Regions from separate parts of the Kitasatospora sp. NPDC088548 genome, predicted to be linked through region 1. Evidence: riboswitches for the same ligand, from Rfam matches in the RefSeq annotation. Region 1 holds a riboswitch; each other region holds the start of a gene.

Region 1 (4,268 bases):
CAGGCTGGCGGATGCTCAGCAGCGCGGTGCTCGGGGGCGGCCTCGGCGAGCGGGAGTGGGTGGTCAACGCACAGGTCAGGCCCGGGTGCGGCCGGATGGACCCGGACCGCCACCTCGCCGGGCTGGCCACCGGGCTGGGGCTGAGCGGCCCCGGCGCCGGGCTGATGACCGCCGCGCGGGTGGACGACTTCACCTGGGCCTGCGACGGCGGGGTCACCGCGGTGGTGACGACGGGGATCGGGGTGCCGGCCTGGGCGGCCGCCCCCGACCCGGCCGCGGAGGCCGGGGCCGGATTCCCGGGCACGATCAACATCCTGGTGGTGGTGCCCGCCGCGGTGTCGGACGCCGGTCTGGTCAACCTGCTGGCGACGGCGACCGAGGCGAAGGTCCAGGCGCTGGTGGAGGCCGGGTACGACTGTTCCGGGACGCCGTCGGACGCGGTGTGCGTGGCGGTCCGCCGAGCCGGTCCGGGCCAGGTGCCCGAGCCGTTCGGCGGCCCGCGCTCCCGGTGGGGCGCCCGGGCCGCCCGCGCCGTCCACGAGGCCGTCACGCTGGGCGCCGAGCGGGACCGCACAGGCCGGGCACGGGGGGCCGTGCCCGGCCATGCGCGGTCGACTCCGGAGTGCGCCAGGACCTTTGTGCTGTCCGGCGCGCGGTGATCAGCTGCCGAAGCGCAGCGAGACGGTGTCGCCGACGCTGATCACGGTGCTGCGGGCGGCGCCGGTGGCGGCGGCGCCGTCGATGCTCACCTTCCAGCTGGAAGTCCCGCTGTTGGCGGTGCCGTTGACGGCGGTGACGGTGCCGCTGCCGGAGGACGGCGTGACGGCGGTGACGCAGCCGCCCGGGGTCGCCGCCCCGGCGGCGTCGAGGACGGCGCCGAGCGTCGTGGTGGTGCCGGTCGGGGTGACGGTGACCGCGCAGACCCTGGGCGAGCCGGTGCCGTCGTCGACGACCAGGGCGAGCCGGGCGGCGGTGCCGGCGGTGAAGGAACCGGTGGTGGCCCAGGTCGGCTCCCCGGCGGTGGTCGGGGTGGGCGGGGTGGCGGTGAAGCCCGCCCCGGCGACCGCACGCAGCCCGTCGACGGAGGCGTAGGGGGAGGGGGCGGTGTCGGTGGGCAGGTACTTGAAGCCGCCACCGGGCTTGAACTGCTGGGAGATCAGGAAGTCGACCGGGGTCTTGCCGGTGCCGCTGGTGAAGTCGGCGCCCTGGGGGTTGATGCCGCAGGCGTTGAGACCGGAGACGGCCCAGCCGTTGGAGTCGGTGTTGGCGCCGAACATCGAGTTGAAGGCGCCGGAGGCGACGAGCTTGCCCTTGAGGAAGTTCTTGGCGGCGACGATCGCGGGGTCGGTGCCGGGCACGCCGCTGCTGCACAGCGAGGCCATGGCGGCGCCGGTCATGTCGATGTCACTGGCCTGGGCGAGTGCGGCCGGATCGCCGGCGGCCTTGCCGAAGTTCCAGCCCCCGTCGTTGTGCTGGTTGGCGCGGACCGCCGTGACCGAGGCGTCGAGCAGGGCCTGCGGCACCCGCTGGGCGCCGCTCTGCGTCCTGGCGCCGCCGAGGGCGAGCAGGCCGAACACGGTGCCGTTGAAGTTGGCGGACGGGCCGTAGTAACCGGGCTCGGCGGTCTGCCAGTAGGCGGCGACGTCCGCGATGAGGTTGCGGCCGGGGCCGACGCGCGCGGGGTCGATCCCGGCGGCGTAGGCGTTGAGGACGCCCCGCTCGTAGTCGGTGACGACGGGCGCGGCGCTCGGCCAGGTGGTGGCGGCGAGCTGGTTGCGGTACACCAGGCGGGCGTTCCTGGTGGCGTCGCCGCCCGGGGCCACGTCCGCCGCGGCGGTGCCGGCGGCCGCCAGCGCGCTGAACGCCCACTCGTCGGAGAGGCCCCCGCCGGTGACGTAGCTGCCGTCGGCGGCCTGGAGGGACTTCAGATAGGTGACGCCGGTGCTCTTCGAGGTGGCTGTCTGGGCCGGGGTGGCGGTCGCGTGGGCGGGGACGGCGGAGAGCAGCAGGGCGCCGGCCGTTATCGGGACGGCCACCGCGGAGGAGACGCGCGAGGAGGAGAGGAGGGACGACACGGGGCGGGCTCCTTGGAGTGACGGGCGCCGACCCGGCTCCGGGCCCCGGGGCTCCCTCGGGAGTTCGGCGGCCGGAGCGGCCGCCGCCCGGATCGCGTGGGCAGGCTTTCGCCGGTGGTACGTGGCCGGGCGGGCATTCGGGCTCGGGACGGCGGAACCGCCCCATACCGTTGCGCGTCAGCCCTGGAATCGCACCAGGTTCCCCCGCTCGGCCACCGGGGACGCTACCGCACGGTGCTGCCACCGGCGAGGTGTCCAAGACGACATGACGACTCATTGACGGCCGACGCGGGAGCGTGGTCTGATGAACCGTTTTTCATCCTCGGCAGTAGGGGAAGCCGGTCCAACTCCGGCGCTGACCCGCAACCGTAGATCCGCCCCTCCGGGCGGATGAGCCGGACTGCCTGCGCCGAGGGCCTGTTCAGAAGCACTTGCGTCGTCGAGGACTACGACGCGGTCGGGACGGTCCCCATGCCGGGGAGCCGTCGGCTGCGCCGTGACACCCCGTCGACCGATCAGGGAGTCGCCGGTGAGGGTCAACAGCACGCGCACACGTCACAGAGCCCGGGGTCTGACGTCCCTGCTGGCCACCGGCGCCGTCGCTGCCGCCGCGGGCGGTACGGTCCTGCTCGGCCACCCCGGTACCGCGGCCGCCGACCCGATCGAGGAGTGCACCGCCACCACCGGCGCGATCGTCGCCGTCGACTTCGGCCACTGGGGCGGCGGGGTCGTCCGCGGCTGCGACGCCCACCCCACCACCGGGATGAACCTGCTGCACAACGCCGGCTTCACCACCACCGGCACCGAGCACGACGGCCCGGCGTTCATCTGCCGGCTCGGCAACGGCACCTTCAACAGCGGCACCCAGTACCCGACAGCCGCCGAGGAGCCCTGCGTCAACACCCCGCAGGCCACCGCGTACTGGTCGTACTGGATCGCCGAACCCGGTCGGCAGACCTGGTCCTACAGCCAGTTCGGCGCCGCCACCCAGAAGCCGAAGCCCGGCGAGGTCGAGGCCTGGGTGTACGGCGGCACCGACATCGGCGGCACCAGCGGGGCACCCTCCTTCACCCCGGACTCCGTCCGCGCCGAGAACGGCGCCGGTCCGTCCCCCTCGGCCTCCATCTCCCCCTCGGCGTCCCCGAGCCCGACCGGCCCGTCGCCCGCCGCGGGCGACCCCGTCGCGGCGGCCGCCTGGCTGGCCGGCCGGCTCGTCGACGGCGACCACATGGAGAACTGGGCCTTCGAGGGCCCCGACCTCCCCCGGACGTCCCTCACCGCGATCGCCCTCGCCGCCGCCGGGACGGAGGACCCGGCCCTGCGCAAGGTCCTCGCCTACCTCGCCGCCCACACCGACGCGTTCCTCCTCCCGGACGGGCCGTCCGCCAAGCCCGACGCCAGGGCCGCCGCGCTGCTGGCCCTGGTCGCCGAGAGCACCGGCGGCAACCCCCGTGCCTTCGGCGGCCGCGACCTGATCGCCGCGCTCACCGACCACGTCTGTGCCTCGGCCGGCGAGAACGGCAAGTGCACCGCCGCCGGGGACTTCCACGGTGCGGCCTCGCCCTGGGTCCAGGCCCTGGGCGTCATCGCCCTGCAGCGGGCCGAGGTCGCTCCGCCCGCCTCGGCGCTCACCCGGTTCACGGCGCTCCAGTGCGCCGACGGCGGCATCGCCGGAGCGATGATCGTGGCGGGCGACTACTGCGAGTCCGATCCGTCCGGCACCGCTCTCGCCGTTCTCGCCCTGCGCAAGGCCGGCGGCTTCGAGCAGACGGCGAAGAAGGCCGCCGACCAACTGGCCGCGAGCCAGCAGGCCGACGGCTCCTACCTCCCCTACACCGGCGCCGCGGGCGGCGACACCGGCAGCACCGCCCGCGTGGCCCAGGCTCTCAAGGCCACCGGCCGGAGCGCCGGACAGACCGCCGCCAGGACCTGGCTCGCCGCCCGGCAGGGCCAGGACGGCGGCTTCGGCACCGACGAGTCGACCACCGAGTCCGACCCGGACGCCACCGAACAGGCCATCCTCGCCCTGACCGGCACCGACCCGACCGGCGTCCGGCACGACCCGAACGCGGCCACGACCGCGCCGCCCGGCCCGCACCCCGGGAAGACCCCCGATCTCGGCAAGGGCAGCGCCTACCTGACCGACCCGGCACGCCTGATCGACGGTCACTACTACGAGGCCTTCCCGGCCTT
Region 2 (4,268 bases), on a different contig from region 1:
AGCTCGGTGATGCCCACGTCGTTGGTCACCGTCCGGGCGGGCTTCGCCTTGTAGGTGACCTTGGTGCCGCAGTTGTCGACGGTCACCGGGTAGTGGTCGGAGCCCGCCGCGGCCTCGCCGCTCGGGGCGATCTCGGCCCCGCACGCGGTCAGCGCGAGGGTGAGCAGGGCGGTGGCGGCGACGGCCTTGGTGCGCATGGGAGTTCCTCGGGTCGGGGGGAGGGGGCGGAAAGGGCGGGAGGGGAAGCGGGGTCAGCGGAGCCGGTCGAAGAGCAGCTGGACGGCGCCGGTCTCGGGGTGCCGTACGGGGGTCGCGCGGACGCCGAACACCTCGGCCAGCAGCGCGGGGCGCAGCACCTCGACGGGCGGTCCGGAGGCGACGATCCGGCCGGCCCTGATCACGTACAGCAGGTCGCAGTGGCCGGCCGCCAGGTTGAGGTCGTGCAGCGCGGTGAGCACCGTCGGCCCGGCCGCCCGGACCAGCGCCAGCACCTCCAACTGGTGGGCGATGTCCAGGTGGTTGGTGGGTTCGTCGAGCACCAGCACCCGGGGCTCCTGGACGAGCGCGCGGGCGATCAGCACCCGCTGCTTCTCGCCGCCGGACAGGCTCAGGAAGCCCCGCCCGGCCAGGTGGTCCGCGCCGACCCGGGCCAGCGCCTCGGCGCAGCGCCGGTCGTCCCCGCCGGTCGGGCCGGCGAATCCGCTGCGGTGCGGCAGCCGGCCCATGCCGACCACCTCGGCCACGGTGAAGTCGAACTCGGCGGAGTGTTCCTGCGGCAGTGCGGCGACCCGCCGGGCGGCCTCGCGGGGGGTGAGCGCGTGCAGGTTCTCGCCGCCCAGCCGGACGGCGCCGGCGGCGGGCCGCAGTGCCCGGTAGACGCAGCGCAGCAGGGTCGACTTGCCGCTGCCGTTCGGTCCGACCAGGCCGACCACCTGTCCGGCGGCGGCGTCCAGGGTGATGTCGTGGACCAGCCGGGCGCCGGCGATGTCGACCGAGAGCCCGTCGACGGCGATGTCCAGGGCGGTCTCGCTGGCGGTCTCGATGGCGGTCTCCGGGGTGTCCGTGGTGTCGGTGCTCGGGTCGGCGTTCGCGCCGGTGCCCATCAGCGGCCTCCGAAGGAGTAGCCGCGGCGGCGCATCAGCAACAGGAAGCAGGGCACCCCGAGCACCGCGGTGACCACCCCGACCGGCAGCTCGGCGGGCGCCAGCAGGGTGCGCGAGACGATGTCCACCCAGACCAGCAGCAGCGCCCCGGCGAACGGCGCGACCAGCAGCACCCGGCGGTGGCCGGCGCCGACCAGCATCCGCACCAGGTGCGGCACCATCAGCCCGACGAAGCCGATCGCGCCGCTGACCGCGACGACGGTGCCGGTGACGGCCGCCGTCACCACGAACAGCTGCCGGCGCAGCCGGTCGGGGTCCACACCGAGCGAGGCCGCCGTCTCGTCGCCCATGGCGAGCGCGTCGAGGCGCCCGGCGGAGAGGGCGAGGCAGGCCAGGCCGGCCAGCACGGTGACGGCGGCGATCGGCACCGAGCCCCAGGTCGCCCCGCCCAGGCTGCCGAGCAGCCACATCATGGCGCTGCGGGCCGCCTCGCCGCGCGCGGCGCCGAACACCATCAGCGCCGTCACCGCGGAGAAGCCGTAGGACATCGCGGTGCCGGTGAGCACCAGCCGCAGCGGGGTGAGCCCGTAGGCGGTCCGGGCGGCCGCGTACACCAGCAGCATCGCCAGCAGGGCCGAGCCGAAGGCGGAGACCGAGAGCGCCCAGACCCCGAGGGAGGCGAAGGCGCCGAGGAGCAGGACGGCGTTGGCGCCGACCGCCGCGCCGGAGGAGATGCCGAGGACGAACGGGTCGGCCAGGGCGTTGCGGACCATGGCCTGCACGGCGACCCCGGTGGCCGCGAGCCCGGCGCCGACCACGGCGGCCAGTACGGTGCGCGGCAGCCGGATCTCCCAGACGATCACGTACGCCGCCGCCTCCTCGGCCTCCAGCCGACCGCCCGTCAGCCCGGCGCCCAGCAGCCGCAGGACCCGGGACCAGCCGAGGTCGGAGGAGCCCAGGGCGACCCCGCAGACCAGCGACAGCAGCAGGGCCGCGGCCAGGCCGGCGGCCAGGGGCGCGGCGGGTATTCGACGGACCGGTGCGGTCACTGCGGTGCTCACGAGGGGGGCGCGCCTTCGCCTCGGGCCGTGGGCGGCGCGGGGCGAAGCGCCCGGGCCGTGGCGGGGCCGGGGCGCCATCCCCTCGCATTCCACGGCGAGTTGTCGGGAGGTCGGCGCCCCAGGGCGATCGGGCTCACGGGGCCGGGGCCCCGTCCACCGTTGCGGGTCAGCGCCGGATTCGGACCGGACTTCCCCCATGGGACGCCCTGGCAGCATAACAAGCGCTAAGGCCAGGCAACCCTTACAGGTGCCGCCGGGCATGTCCCGGAAACGCGCGACCGCCCCCGTCCGGTGTGGTGGTCCGGGCGGGGGCGGTCGACGGAGGCCGAGCGGCGGTCAGGCCTGCTTGGTCTCCCAGAAGATCTTGTCGACCTCGGCGATCAGGTCGAGCAGGGCCTGGCCGGTGGCCGGGTCCGTCGACGCCTTGGCGGCCGAGGCGGCCTTCAGGGTGTCGTTGATCAGCTGGTGCAGCTGCGGGTACTTCTCGAAGTGCGGGGCCTTGAAGTAGTCGCTCCACAGCACCGAGATGTGGTGCTTGACGGCCTCGGCGCGCTGCTCCTTGATGATGACGGCGCGAGCGCGGAAGTGCGCGTCCTCGTTGGCCTGGTACTTCTCCTGGGTGGCCTTGACCGACTCGGCCTCGATCCGCGCCTGCGCCGGGTCGTACACGCCGCAGGGCAGGTCGCAGTGGGCGTGCGCGGTGGCACGCGGTGCAAACAGACGAGAGAACATGGGAGTCCTTCCTTAGATCGTCTTCCCGCGCCCGAGATTACCCTTCCGGTCACGGGGTTTCGCGATCGGTCGGTGGGCCTAGGGCAAAAGGCGGACCCGGAACCGGGTGAATCCGGACACCGGCGGGTGACGGTCCGTACGGCAGACTGGGACGCGGCGAGCCGGGAGGAGGAGCCGTGACGCGGATGGCGGAACCGGAGGGCGGCACCCGCGGGGGTGCCGCACCGTTCGGACTGATCGACGTGGCGGGGGACTCGATGGTGCCGACGCTGCGTGAGGGCGACCGGTTGCTGGTCCGGTACGGGGCGCGGATCAGGCCGGGCGCCGTGGTGGTGGTCCGCCACCCGTTGCAGCAGGACCTGCTCGTGGTGAAGCGGGCCGACGGCCGGCGCCCGAAGGGCTGGTGGCTGCTGTCCGACAACCGGCTGGTCGACAGCGACAGCCGCAGCTACGGCGCCGTCCCGGACGAGCTGGTGCTCGGCCGGGTGCTGCTGCGGCTGCGCCCCCGGCCGGCCTGGCTGGCCCCGGGCCGCCGGCTGGAGCGCCTGCTGCTGGGCCCGCTGGTCCGGGTGCCGGGCCTGGCCCGCCGGCTCGGCGTCTGGGTCCGGCCGGAGGATCTCTAGCCCGGAGGGCCGCTAGCCCTGCCCGGCCAGGACGGCGGCCTCCTGGCGCTTGCGGGCCCGGTACGCGGCGACGTTGGCGCGGGTGGCGCAGCGGTCGGAGCAGTACCGCCGGGAGCGGTTGGTGGAGGTGTCCAGGTAGGCGTTGCGGCAGGGCGCGGCCTGGCAGATGCCGAGCCGGTCGGCGCCCAGTTCGGTGAGGTGGACGGCCAGGCCCATGCAGGCGACCGCGCTGAAGTGGGCCGTGGCGGTGGGCGAGTTGTCGGCGAGGTGCAGGTGCCAGCGCGGGCGCCCGGCGTCGTCCAGGTAGTCGTGGCCGGAGACCAGCGGGCTGACGGGGTACTCCATCAGCAGGCTGTTCAGCAGGTCGACACCCCGGATCTCGTCCCCCTCGGCGGCGGCCTCGAAGACCCCGCGCAGCCGGGTCCGGACGGCACGCAGCCGGGGCAGGTCGGCTTCGTCGGCGAGCGCGGCGGCACGTGTGTTCTCGGAGAACAGGCCGCGGACGGCGTCGACCGAGGTCAGCGTGTCGGTGCCGCGCTCGGGCTCCTCGGTGTTCACCAGCCGGACGGCGAGGTCGGCGTACGAGGCGAGCTCCACGGTGGTCCTTCCAGAATCGGTAACGGGCTGACTGGCTCCAGCCTATTACCTGGGCGGGGCAGGCGTCGGGGGGGGGGGGGGGGGGGGCCGGCGGGGGCGGCCCGCGCGCCGCGCCGGCACCCCACCAACCCCCCAGGCGGGGGGGGGGGGCG
Region 3 (4,268 bases), on a different contig from region 1:
CCCAGCGGTCGGCCCACTCCGGAGCGGCGCTCGGGAAGTGGTCGATGTGCAGCTCGCCGCGGGCGGCCCGGGTCTCGCCGTACGCCTCGTGGCGGCCCAGCTGCTCGGCCAGCTCGCTGGAGCGCTCGTACGCGGTGAGCATGATGCGCTCGGCGATGAGGGTGGAGAGCCGCTTCGCCTCGGCGGAGTCGAAGTCGATCCGCAGCTGGAAGAAGACGTCCTGCAGGCCCATCACGCCGAGGCCCACCGGGCGCCAGCGGGAGTTGGAGGCACCGGCCTCGGGGGTCGGGTAGAAGTTGATGTCCACCACGCGGTCGAGGAAGGTGACGGCGGTGCGGACGGTGGCGTCCAGGCGGTCCCAGTCCAGCGCGTTCAGCAGGTCGTCGGCGGTGGCGCCGGCGGCGACGTGGGCGCCGAGGTTGACCGAGCCGAGGTTGCAGACGGCGGTCTCGGAGTCGTCCGTGACCTCCAGGATCTCGGTGCAGAGGTTGGAGCTGTGCACCGTGCGGCCGGGCAGCGCGGTCTGGTTGGCGGCGCGGTTGGAGGCGTCCTTGAAGGTCATCCAGCCGTTGCCGGTCTGCGCCAGGGTGCGCATCATCCGGGCGTACAGGGTCTGCGCGGGGATGGTGCGGACGGCCTTGCCGGACTGCTCGGCCTTCAGGTACGCCTCGTCGAACTCGGCACCCCAGAGGTCGACCAGCTCGGGCACGTCGGCGGGGGAGAACAGCGACCAGTCGGCGTTGGCGTTGACCCGGCGCATGAACTCGTCCGGGATCCAGTGCGCCAGGTTGAGGTTGTGCGTGCGGCGCGCCTCCTCACCGGTGTTGTCGCGCAGCTCCAGGAACTCCTCGATGTCCGCGTGCCAGGTCTCCAGGTAGACGCAGGCCGCGCCCTTGCGGCGGCCGCCCTGGTTGACGGCGGCGACCGAGGAGTCGAGGGTGCGCAGGAACGGGACGATGCCGTTGGACTTGCCGTTGGTGCCCCGGATCAGGCTGCCGCGCGAGCGGATCCGCGAGTAGGACAGGCCGATGCCGCCGGCGTGCTTGGAGAGACGGGCGATCTGGGCGTACCGGGAGTAGATCGAGTCCAGGTTGTCCAGCGGGGAGTCGAGCAGGTAGCAGCTCGACATCTGCGGGTGCCGGGTGCCGGAGTTGAACAGGGTCGGGGAGGAGGTCAGGTACTCCAGCCGGCTCATCAGGCCGTACAGCTCGGCCACCTCGCGCACCGACTGCTCGTTGTCGCCGACCGCCAGGCCGCTGGCGACGCGGAGCAGGAAGTGCTGCGGGGTCTCGACCACCTTGCGGGTGATCGGGTGGCGCAGCAGGTAGCGGGACTGCACGGTGCGCAGGCCGAAGTACTCGAAGCGGTCGTCGCCCCGCGGGTCGACGAGCGCGTCCAGGGTCGCGGCGTGCTTGGCGACGAAGGCGGCGGTGGTGTCGCCGATCAGGCCCTCGGCGTGGCCGACCGCGACCGAGGCGGAGAAGGAGACCGAGCCCTGGCTGACCGCCTCGTCGACGATCTCCAGCGCGAGCAGGCGCGCGGCCAGCTTCGAGTACTGCGGGTCCTCGGCGATCATCGACGCGGCGGCGTCCACGGCCAGCCCGCGCAGCTCGGCGAAGTCCGAGCCGGCGTGGCGGCCGCGCAGCGCGGCGGCGGCGACATGGCCGGGGTCCACCTGGGGGAGATCGGCGCTGCGGTCGGTCAGCAGCCGGAGCAGCGCACCGCCGGGGTCGGAGACCGTCGGGTCGACGGGGGCGAAGCTGGAACCCTGGGCGGGCAGGGTGGCTGAGGCAGCGGTGGTCAAGGCGCTCTCTCCTGGCGGCGATCGGCGTCGGTGCATCGGGGTGCCGGACCGTTCGGGGCAGGGGAGCACGGCGCGAACGCCCGGTGGCGTCGCGCGACAGTGTCATCCCCGGCCCGCCCGCGAGGCCCGGACGTGGTGCAGTGCTTCGGGGCCTCTGCGGGGAGGCCGGTGGCACGCCGCCGGCAGGTACTCGGACTCGCGGGCCCTGCTTCCAGAGGCCCGCACACCGCTGCGGGGCAGTCCCGGACTCGCACCGGGTTCCCCTGCGTCGACAGCAGGAGTGAGCATACATCTAGTGGCGGTCGACTGTGGCGGCACCATATGTTGTGGCCGTCGTGTCGCGAGCCCGGACAGGCTCGGCGGGGCGTCAGTGCTTCAGGTAGACCTTGTAGGTGCTGGAGTCGCCCGTCGGCGAGGTGAACTGGGCGATCAGCCGGTACTGTCCGCCGGCGGCCAGAGCGGCCGCCAGGGCGCGGTCCGTGGCAGCCGGCGCGGTGCTGTCGAGGACGACCATGGTGAACCAGCCGTCCCGGATGGCGGCCGCGCTGCCGTCGTCGCCGTGGTGCTGCACCCCGGCGGCGTCCCGGTAGTCGGTCCCGTTGCGCGCCGAGACCCACTGCTCAGGTGTACTGACGGTGCCCAGGTAGTACTCGGCGAGTCCGTCGACCTCGGTGAGGTAGCGGCCCTGTGGTTCGGCGTGCACCCGCAGGACGGCGAGCAGCCGCCCGGAGTCTGGCCCGTTCTGGTAGCGCAGCGCGGACTGTTCGAGGCCCAGCGCGAGCAGGGCGACCCACACCAGGATGCCCAGCTGCGGGTGGCGGAAGTGCGCGCCGACCAGCCGGGTGAGGCCGACCCCGGCCAGCGGGGCGGCGAGCAGCATCCCGAAGCCGAGGTGGCGGAACATCGCCCCGGAGGAGCCCAGCGCCAGGTGGATCGCCGGGACCAGCAGCGCGGTGGCGGTCAGCGCGGTGCCCAGCAGCGCGCGCTGGGCCCGGGTGGTGGTGACGCCGCCGTTCTCCGGGGACTCGTGCATCTGCTCGCGGCGGACGTAGGCGATCGTGCCGGCCACCGCCAGGACGGTGAACAGGCCGCCCCACTGGACGGTGTCCAGGAGGATCCCGCCGACCGTGCGGCCGGCCTGGCCGCGGGCCGGGGACCATCCCGCGATCGTGCCGAGTACGCCGAAGGGGAGCAGCGCGCCGGCCGTGCCGGCGGCGAGCAGCAGCGCGCGCAGGGCGGCCGGGCCGAGCCGCCGGTGCGGCCAGGCGGTGGCCAGCGCGAGGGCGGCCAGGGCGGGCATGGCGAGCGTCGAGGCGTACGCGACCGCGCAGGCGAGGGCGGCGGCCGGTGCGGCGAGCAGGACCAGGGCCACCGGGCGGCGGGCGGTGAACACCGTGATCCAGGCCGCGAGGGCGACCAGAAGAACGGCCGGCGCCTCGGGGGCGGCGTAGAAGCCGACGACGACGGTCGACTGCACCACCGCGTAGGCGGCGATGGAGCAGATGGCCACCCGCTCGTTGAAGAGCCGGCGGGTCAGCGAGTACAGCAGCACGGTGGTCAGCAGGGCGAAGCAGAGACTGAGTACCCGGGCGCCGAAGATGCCGTTGGCGTTGGCGGCGGCGCCGGCCAGCGGCGGGTACAGCCAGGGCGAGCCGGGTGTCCGGCCGACCAGGTCGGAGGTGACGGCGGTGCCGTGCAGCAGGTGGGCGAGCTGCTGGCGGCCGGCCACCATGGTCGCGGCCTCGTCGGGGTGCGCGGCGGCCAGCAGGCGCAGCGAGAGCGCGGCCTGGACGATCAGCACGGCGAGCAGCAGACCGCGGGCTATCCAGCGGCGCCGGGGGCTGGGGGCCGGGTCCCAGCCGATCGCGGGGACCTGCGGGATGGTGTACGGCGCCAGCTCGACGGCCTGGTTGTCGTCCTCGGGGGCGGCGGTGCCCCGCTCGGCGGCGGGCCGGGGCAGGGTGTCCGCGTCCGGCCGGGGGCGGCTGCTCCCGGCGCGCGTCGCGGTGCCGCCGGGGGCAGGGACGGGGCTGTCCGGGGTCAGGGGTGGCTCGGAGGCCGCGCTCATCGTGGGTTCCTGATGTCGAAGCCGTAGCGGGGGTCGGCCACGCGTTGCCTGAAGGCGGCGAGGGTGTCCGGGACGGCCTCGACGCGCCAGTCCGCCCGCTTGACGATGTTGAACCAGACGAAGCCGATGACGTCGTCGTGCGCTTCGAGGCCGGAGAAGAGCTGGTCTATGTCCGCGCGCTGGCGTTTGCCCTGCTCCGAGGCGGTCTCGCTGATGAAGAAGGGCTTCTTGCTGAAGGTGCGGATCTCGGCCATGGTGGGCCCGTACAGGGTGTCGAAGGTCTTCGGGCCGGTGCGGGTGAAGTAGCCGGTCATGCCGGCCCAGTCGACGTAGGTGTCGCCGGGGTAGTACGGCGCCAGCCGGGTGTTGGGCGCGGGGTCGGTGATGTTCGGGCTC

Evidence for each region. Region 1 has a riboswitch for cobalamin ahead of ACIP82_RS20790 (prenyltransferase/squalene oxidase repeat-containing protein). Riboswitches for the same ligand answer to the same signal wherever they lie in the genome.
Region 2: it holds a riboswitch for cobalamin, as region 1 does, so the genes downstream of both, ACIP82_RS21565 (FecCD family ABC transporter permease) here and ACIP82_RS20790 (prenyltransferase/squalene oxidase repeat-containing protein) in region 1, are expected to answer to the same signal.
Region 3: it holds a riboswitch for cobalamin, as region 1 does, so the genes downstream of both, ACIP82_RS21420 (ribonucleoside-diphosphate reductase subunit alpha) here and ACIP82_RS20790 (prenyltransferase/squalene oxidase repeat-containing protein) in region 1, are expected to answer to the same signal.

Annotation. Positions count from the first base shown of each region.
Region 1 is NZ_JBIVMI010000015.1:188,516-192,783, forward strand. Features, by position in the region: gene ACIP82_RS20780 (adenosylcobinamide amidohydrolase) at 1-659, shown strand, start outside; gene ACIP82_RS20785 (hypothetical protein) at 660-2,075, opposite strand; cobalamin riboswitch at 2,186-2,310, opposite strand; cobalamin riboswitch at 2,363-2,502, shown strand; gene ACIP82_RS20790 (prenyltransferase/squalene oxidase repeat-containing protein) at 2,605-4,268, shown strand, end outside.
Region 2 is NZ_JBIVMI010000016.1:160,568-164,835, forward strand. Features, by position in the region: gene ACIP82_RS21555 (ABC transporter substrate-binding protein) at 1-197, opposite strand, end outside; gene ACIP82_RS21560 (ABC transporter ATP-binding protein) at 252-1,103, opposite strand; gene ACIP82_RS21565 (FecCD family ABC transporter permease) at 1,103-2,164, opposite strand; cobalamin riboswitch at 2,269-2,388, opposite strand; gene sodN (superoxide dismutase, Ni) at 2,501-2,896, opposite strand; gene sodX (nickel-type superoxide dismutase maturation protease) at 3,082-3,519, shown strand; gene ACIP82_RS21580 (CGNR zinc finger domain-containing protein) at 3,532-4,116, opposite strand.
Region 3 is NZ_JBIVMI010000016.1:126,939-131,206, forward strand. Features, by position in the region: gene ACIP82_RS21420 (ribonucleoside-diphosphate reductase subunit alpha) at 1-1,780, opposite strand, end outside; cobalamin riboswitch at 1,968-2,099, opposite strand; gene ACIP82_RS21425 (glycosyltransferase family 39 protein) at 2,172-3,872, opposite strand; gene ACIP82_RS21430 (glycoside hydrolase family 26 protein) at 3,869-4,268, opposite strand, start outside.